DNA from 2 places in the Carnobacterium sp. CS13 genome. Region 1 is predicted to be linked to the other one. Evidence: riboswitches for the same ligand, from Rfam matches in the RefSeq annotation. Region 1 holds a riboswitch; the other holds the start of a gene.
What was found. Region 1 has a riboswitch for FMN ahead of ribD (bifunctional diaminohydroxyphosphoribosylaminopyrimidine deaminase/5-amino-6-(5-phosphoribosylamino)uracil reductase RibD). Riboswitches for the same ligand answer to the same signal wherever they lie in the genome.
Positions count from the first base shown of each region.

Region 1 (3,492 bases):
GTTGGAGAAGCACCAGGGTATAGAGGTAGCCGACTTACCGGAGTTCCTTTTACCAGTGAACATTTGCTGATGAATAACGTGAAGGGGTTAGAACTATTTGGCAAGGAAAACGGTTATAAACTGCCTTCGGAAAAAGACAAGCTGTTAAAAGAAGCAACGGCTACCATTATATGGAATACACTTTTAGAACAGGATATTGTCTCATTAGGATGGAATGCTTTTCCTTTTCACCCTCATAAAAAAGACAACGGCAAAAGCAATCGGATGCCAACAAAGAAAGAACTTTTGATGGGAGAAATGTTTCTTATTCAAATGATTGAAATGTTTCAGATTGAAAAGGTTGTTGCGGTAGGCAATAAAGCGGAAGAAAGCCTTCATCAGCTGGGAATAGAGTGTCTGAAAGTAAGACATCCTGCTCAAGGCGGAAAAAATGCATTTGTTCAAGGAATAAAGCGAATCAAATAAGAATGAACTAACGAATACAACAGTTGAATAATCTTGAATAGGAAGAGTGTCTTCTATCGTGTTGTAGGAATAATTTAGTTGTTCTAGGAATCAGTATTTATAATCGATATAATAAGAGCAACTATTTTTTTAGAGGAGTGATTTATATGACGAATGAACAAAAAGATAGACCGACAACGCAGTATCTTTTACCACATGGCTGGACAATTAATTTGTCTGACAAAGCTGACTTGCTTCAAAATAACGATGGTAAAGTTGCAATCATTCTTAAGTCAAAAAACTTTGGAGATGTCTCGCCTGTTGTATTTGATGTATTGGAGAACAGTATTCATGTGCAGTCCTTGCCGCATTTCGCAGAACGAGTATCTTTCACATTAGATAAAGAAATTGAATTGGTGTTTAATTCTTTTGTTTACGAACAAGGATAAATAAAGCTCACTGTTTATTTTTAAGAAGTTCAGTTTTAGAAAAGAAAAGTAACAAAAAAGGCTCATTTGACGAGCTTTTTTGTTACTACTCTTCTTTCTTGCTGTAAATTTCATAAGCAAAATATCCGCCTAATAAGCCGATTCCAGCTCCTAAACTAAGTGTAGATAATAAAGAAATGGGAAAAAATGAGCTTGAAATCATACCAATAATACAACCAAGAAGCATGCCTAGTGGTATCAAACTATTTAGTAAATCTTGAGCGCCTTTGGTTTTTTTCTTACCCAAGGTACCATGATCGTGCTTTTGTTTAAGTTTTGTAACTACAAATATCCCGATTACCCCTACTATTATCATAGGGAGTAAAATAAGTGCAATTTCTATTACTGAGCTCATACTCAAATCTCCTTCATTTTTTAATCTGAATTGATTCTACCATACTTAATTAATACAGCTAACCAACTGCTTCAAAAAATTAAATCACTATTGACATTAGTTTTGTTTCACTATACTCTTACAGTACAAAAGTAAATAAGTCTTCAGGGCAGGGTGCAAGTCCCTACCGGTGGTAAAGCCCACGAGCCGCAAGGCAGATTCGGTTAGATTCCGAAGCCGACAGTATAGTCTGGATAAAGCGAAGACAAACTAATTGCTGAACAATGAAGATGATTGAAGTCTTATTTGAGATGGATGGAAATCGTGAGTTTATGATGCAGCTATTAAACCGTCTTATTTAACGATAAGCCAAGCCCTGGATGTAAATCTAGGGCTTTTTTGTATAGTGTTTGAAAAATTAAATAGTCTTCAGGGCAGGGCGAAAGTCCCTACCGGTGGTAAAGCCCACGAGCCGCGAGGCAGATTCGGTTAGATTCCGAAGCCGACAGTTATAGTCTGGATAAAAGAAGACATCAGTTTTAAAGAACAAAAGCAACCGAGTACATAGTATGCGGATTTATTTGTGGTGTCTTTATAAACAAAACTGACGAAAGCCCTGAGAAGAAATTCTTAGGGCTTTTTATTTTGGAAGGGGTGAGAGGGTTGGATGAAAAATATATGCAGCTTGCATTGGATTTAGCCAAGAAAGGCAAAGGTTGGACGTCGCCGAATCCTTTAGTGGGTGCTGTGATTGTTAAAGATGGAAGAGTGGTTGGTCAGGGATATCATGAAATATATGGACAGCCTCATGCGGAAGTAAATGCGGTTGCATCAGCAAAAGAAGATGTGTCAGGAGCAACGTTGTATGTCACGCTAGAGCCTTGTTCGCATTTCGGAAGAACGCCTCCTTGCTCAGACTTGTTGATAGAGAAAAAGATTCAACGAGTCGTGGTTGGGACGTTCGATCCGAATCCATTAGTAGCTGGAAAAGGGATTGAAAGGCTTTGTAATGCTGGAGTTGAAGTGGACGTAGGTGTCTTGGAAAACGAATGCCAACTATTGAATGAAGTTTTTATGAAATACATTATCACTAAAGAACCTTTTGTTGTGATGAAAACGGCGATGTCACTAGACGGAAAAATAGCGACAGTGATGGGTGAATCTCAATGGATCTCTGGAGAAGCTTCCAGGCAGCAGGTACATAATTTGCGTCATGAATTGTCTGGGATCATGGTCGGGGTCGAAACGGTTATCAGAGATGATCCGAAGCTAACTGCCCGAGGGCCAAATAGCAAAAATCCCATTAGAATTGTGGTGGATAGTCAGCTCAGAATTCCGCTGGCGTCAACGGTATTGACCCAGGAGGATACAGCTAAAACAATCGTAGCGGCTACTGAAAGAGCCGATAGCGAAAGAATAAAAATACTGAGGAAAATGGGCGTTGAAGTCATTGTGACTAAAGAGAAGTCTGGGAGAGTTGATTTGCGGGAATTAATGAAAACACTAGGTGCCATGGGAATCGACAGTGTTTTGCTGGAAGGCGGTGCGGCATTGAATTTTTCAGCCTTGGAAGAAGGCATTGTGGATAAAATGCAGGTTTATATTGCGCCAAAAATCATCGGAGGAAAGCATGCTAAAACAGCTGTTGAAGGGGCAGGCGTTGCAGATTTGAAAGAGGCTTTTCAACTGAATCGGATGACAGCTGGGATGGTTGGAGAGGATCTAGTTGTAGAAGGCTATCTGGATAAATAAAGAGAAGCAATCGATTGGAGGAAGTCTCATGTTTACTGGAATTATTGAAGAAGTGGGAACCGTTAAGTCGATCCAAAGCGGCAAAAGTTCTTCAGTTCTCAGAATAAAAGGGCAAAAAGTAGTGCAAGGAACGCGTATTGGGGACAGTATCGCAACAAACGGTATTTGTTTGACTGTGACGAAGATAGAAAACGATTCTTTTGAAGCAGATGTTATGTCTGAATCATTAAAAAGGACGAATATCGGAACATTGATTCCCGGAAGTTTCGTCAATCTAGAACGGGCACTGAGTTTGGAAACTCGGCTTGGCGGACATATCGTTAGCGGCCACATCGATGGAACTGGACAGATCAGCGAATTTAAACGCGACGATAATGCTGTTTGGCTCACAATTGAAACTGATCCTGGGATATTACGGTACATTATTGAAAAAGGCTCCATTGCTATTGATGGTGTAAGTTTGACTGTCGCGGC
Region 1 covers NZ_CP067364.1:523,420-526,911, forward strand. Annotated here, with positions in the region: gene JHE06_RS02515 (uracil-DNA glycosylase) at 1-465, shown strand, start outside; gene JHE06_RS02520 (hypothetical protein) at 612-893, shown strand; gene JHE06_RS02525 (hypothetical protein) at 979-1,287, opposite strand; FMN riboswitch at 1,423-1,537, shown strand; FMN riboswitch at 1,688-1,802, shown strand; gene ribD (bifunctional diaminohydroxyphosphoribosylaminopyrimidine deaminase/5-amino-6-(5-phosphoribosylamino)uracil reductase RibD) at 1,945-3,018, shown strand; gene JHE06_RS02535 (riboflavin synthase) at 3,047-3,492, shown strand, end outside.

Region 2 (3,492 bases), 530 kb from region 1:
AGCTGGAAAAGATACTGAGATCATAAGCGAACATGAAAACAAAAAAAACGCAGAGTCTGTATTTATTTTCCGCATGAAAACTTTCGAGTTCAATGGACAAAAGGGAACATTGTATTCGTTTGGAGATTTGTCTTTTTTAAACGCAACACAACAAAAAATGAACATCTGGTCTCTGATTAATTTTGCTCTTTATGGATTGTTAGCAATTGGTCTTTTTTATTATTTGCAAAATCGTTTAGGGAAGCCTTTGAACGAATTAAGAGACATTGCTTTTGAATATGCAAAAAATGATTTTTCACAACAAGCTCCAATACATTATAAAGATGAAATCTCACAACTTGCTTTAGCCATGAATAAAATGCGGAAATCATTGGAAACCACTGGAACGGCAACTCGACAAGAAAAAGAATTGTTAGAAAACATTGTTACTTCGATCTCAACCGGTATTTTATACTACAATCAAGATAAAACTTTGCTGATGTCTAATCCGATTGGCGAAGAGTTTTTGCATAATTGGTATAAGTTGGAAGGGATAGAAGAAACGGCTGTGCCGGAAGTGATAGCAGATCAAATAGATGAAGTGATTGAAAAATCTGAAAAAGTTTATTACGATGCTACCTTTAATGATATTTATTTCGAAATCACATTGGTTCCTTTATTTGATGAAGGGTTAGAAAACGTCCGGGGAGTTCTAGTATCGTTGCAAGATTTAACAAAAGAACGGCGTTTGGATAAAATGCGCGTCGATTTTATCAATAACGTTTCTCATGAATTACGAACACCTTTAGTAATGATACAAGGTTACAGTGAGGCAATTTTAGACGATATAGCTGAAACAGAAGCAGAAAAACATGAGATGGCGAGTATCATCGGTGAAGAATCGAAACGGATGAACCGAATGGTCAACGAAATGCTGGATTTATCTAGAATGGAAGCAGGTCATATTGATTTGATTCGTGAAGATGTCATTTTAGAACCGTTTTTCAGAAAGTTGATGGCGCGTTTTAATCGTATAGCTGGAAGCAGTCATGTAAGGTTAACCCTTAAAATCGATCCAGGAGTGCAAACATACGAGATGGATGAAGACAAGATGAACCAAGTATTTGTCAATTTGATCAACAATGCTATACGGCATACTGCTATGGCGGAACGAGAAAATAAAGAAGTCAAATTATGGGTTCATTTAGATAAAGTTTTTGATGAAGTTGTTATGGAAGTGATAGACAACGGTATGGGTATAATGGAAGAAGATATTCCCTATATTTTTGATCGCTTTTATAAGGCGGATAAATCTAGAACGGTTTATAAAACCAATCAGACGGGTACTGGGATAGGGCTATCAATCGTAAAAAATATTATTGAAGAACATGGCGGCACTATTGAGGTTAAAAGTGTTCCAAATGAAGAGACAGTTTTCGCCATGCGTTTTCCTTATATTGATCCTAACGAAACAAACGTATAAAAAGTAAGTAAAACTCTTGCAAAATACTCTTAAGTTTAGTATACTTTAGGAGTACAGATGATGTACTAAAAAAATAATAGATTCGTCTTCAGGGGCAGGGTGTAATTCCCGACCGGTGGTATAGTCCACGAGCTAGGTAGCATTATCTGGTTGAACTGGTTTAATTCCAGTACCGACAGTAAAGTCTGGATAAAGAAGATGGGGCTTATTTGAATGTACTAATGTTCTTATGCTCTGTTTGATTTTTCTGAAGAAAAATTAGACGGGCATATTTTTTTGACTAGTATTCTTCGGTAAGCTCAAAATGCTCAAGCTGATGGATCCTTTTAGGAGGATTTTTATGCAAAATAGTAACACAAAAAGACTAGTAGGAGTTTCGATGCTTGCAGCGGTCGCTTTCGTCCTAATGTTTTTCGCTTTTCCCATTATCCCTGGAGTTTCTTTTTTGAAAATAGATTTCAGTGATATTCCTGTATTGTTAGGTATGTTTTTATATGGTCCTGTAGGGGGAATAATGGTAGCTGTGATCCGTACGGTTCTTCATTATATTCAAACTGGCGGAGATGCAGGGTATCCTATTGGTGATGCGGCTAGCTTGATTGCCTCGTTAGCTTATTGTTTGCCGATTTATTATATTATGCGCAATAAAGTAGAAAACACGCAAACCATCGTTTTTGCTAATGTGATTGGAACCCTCTCTTTAACGACGATCCTATCGTTCTTGAATGCTTATGTGCTGATCCCGCTTTATTTTGCCGTTTTAAACTTCAGCGTTGGTCCGATACAACAATACGTTTTTTACGGTGTAGTACCCTTCAACCTGGCAAAAGGAATAATCGTCAGCAGTGTTTTCGTTATTCTTTTCGCTAAAATGAAACCCTGGATCGTTCGCAATCAGCTCTCTAATTTCAGTTATGGAAAATAGAAATTAAATTGTATATTAAATAAAGAAATGGGACTCGTGATCGTAACGAGCCCATTTTTGTTTAATGCAATAAAAAAATAAAGTAATTTATGTATTTCCCATTATATTTTCTAAATATTTGGTATATTAGAATAAGAAGAAGCATTAAAAATAAGCAGTAACAATAATCAAGTGAACAAAGAAAAAGGAGGAGACTACTTTGGTGAAATTGACTTATTTTGAAAACTTTTGTTTGTCGTTGTTTTCAAATGATGTTTCGAAAAAATCCTCTACCATTTACCATATACTTACAGGAAAAAGAACAGCTTCGATATTGTATAATGCTCAACAATACCGTTTAACAGCTTATTTTTCTTTGTTTCCAAAAATAAAACGACAACAATTTGAACGCCTAATAAACAAAATGGAACGTTTAGAATTGATTACAGCAGATTCCGAAGGAGAAGGGTATCAATTAACAGAAAGTGGAGCTAAAGGCTATCAGCAGTACTTTATGAAGCATACTTATCCAGTTCATTTAAATCAATTGAAAAATGGAGCTGTTAACGCCTATTTTTGGCGTAAATGTTTATTTGTTACCCAAGTTTTATCAGAGGTTCGCCATGGCAATAAACACTATTTGCCATTGGAAAAAGAATGGAAAAATCAAATCTGGTTAAAAAATTGGTTAAATCAACATCATCAAGATAAGCAAACTTTAGCCCAGCAATTTGGCAAAGAATGGTTATTTTTATTAAATGAGCTGACAGAAACCAATGCTGAGATCATCGTTGCTTATCTAACCGGCCATGGAAAGATTGGAAAAACACGAAGACAATTAGCTGAACATTATGGTATCGAACCTCTTGAAGCTGAAATAATATTGACAGATTGTTTAGCTGAATTGATCGAATGGATCGAACGACAGCCACAAATGGTTCCTTTGTTTTTTTCAATTTATTCTGAAACGGCAAGAGACTATAGCGGCATTACCCAAAGTGCAGCTATAACGCAAAAGTATTTATTGAACGGCCATTCTATTGAGGAAATTGCTGATTTGCGCCGGTTGAAATTCAGTACGATTTCAGAACATGTAATCGAAATAAGCATTGTTGATCCATCGTTT
Region 2 covers NZ_CP067364.1:1,053,426-1,056,917, forward strand. Annotated here, with positions in the region: gene JHE06_RS05060 (sensor histidine kinase) at 1-1,462, shown strand, start outside; FMN riboswitch at 1,543-1,666, shown strand; gene JHE06_RS05065 (ECF transporter S component) at 1,803-2,387, shown strand; gene JHE06_RS05070 (helix-turn-helix domain-containing protein) at 2,590-3,492, shown strand, end outside.
Region 2: another riboswitch for FMN. It lies ahead of JHE06_RS05065 (ECF transporter S component); the one in region 1 lies ahead of ribD (bifunctional diaminohydroxyphosphoribosylaminopyrimidine deaminase/5-amino-6-(5-phosphoribosylamino)uracil reductase RibD).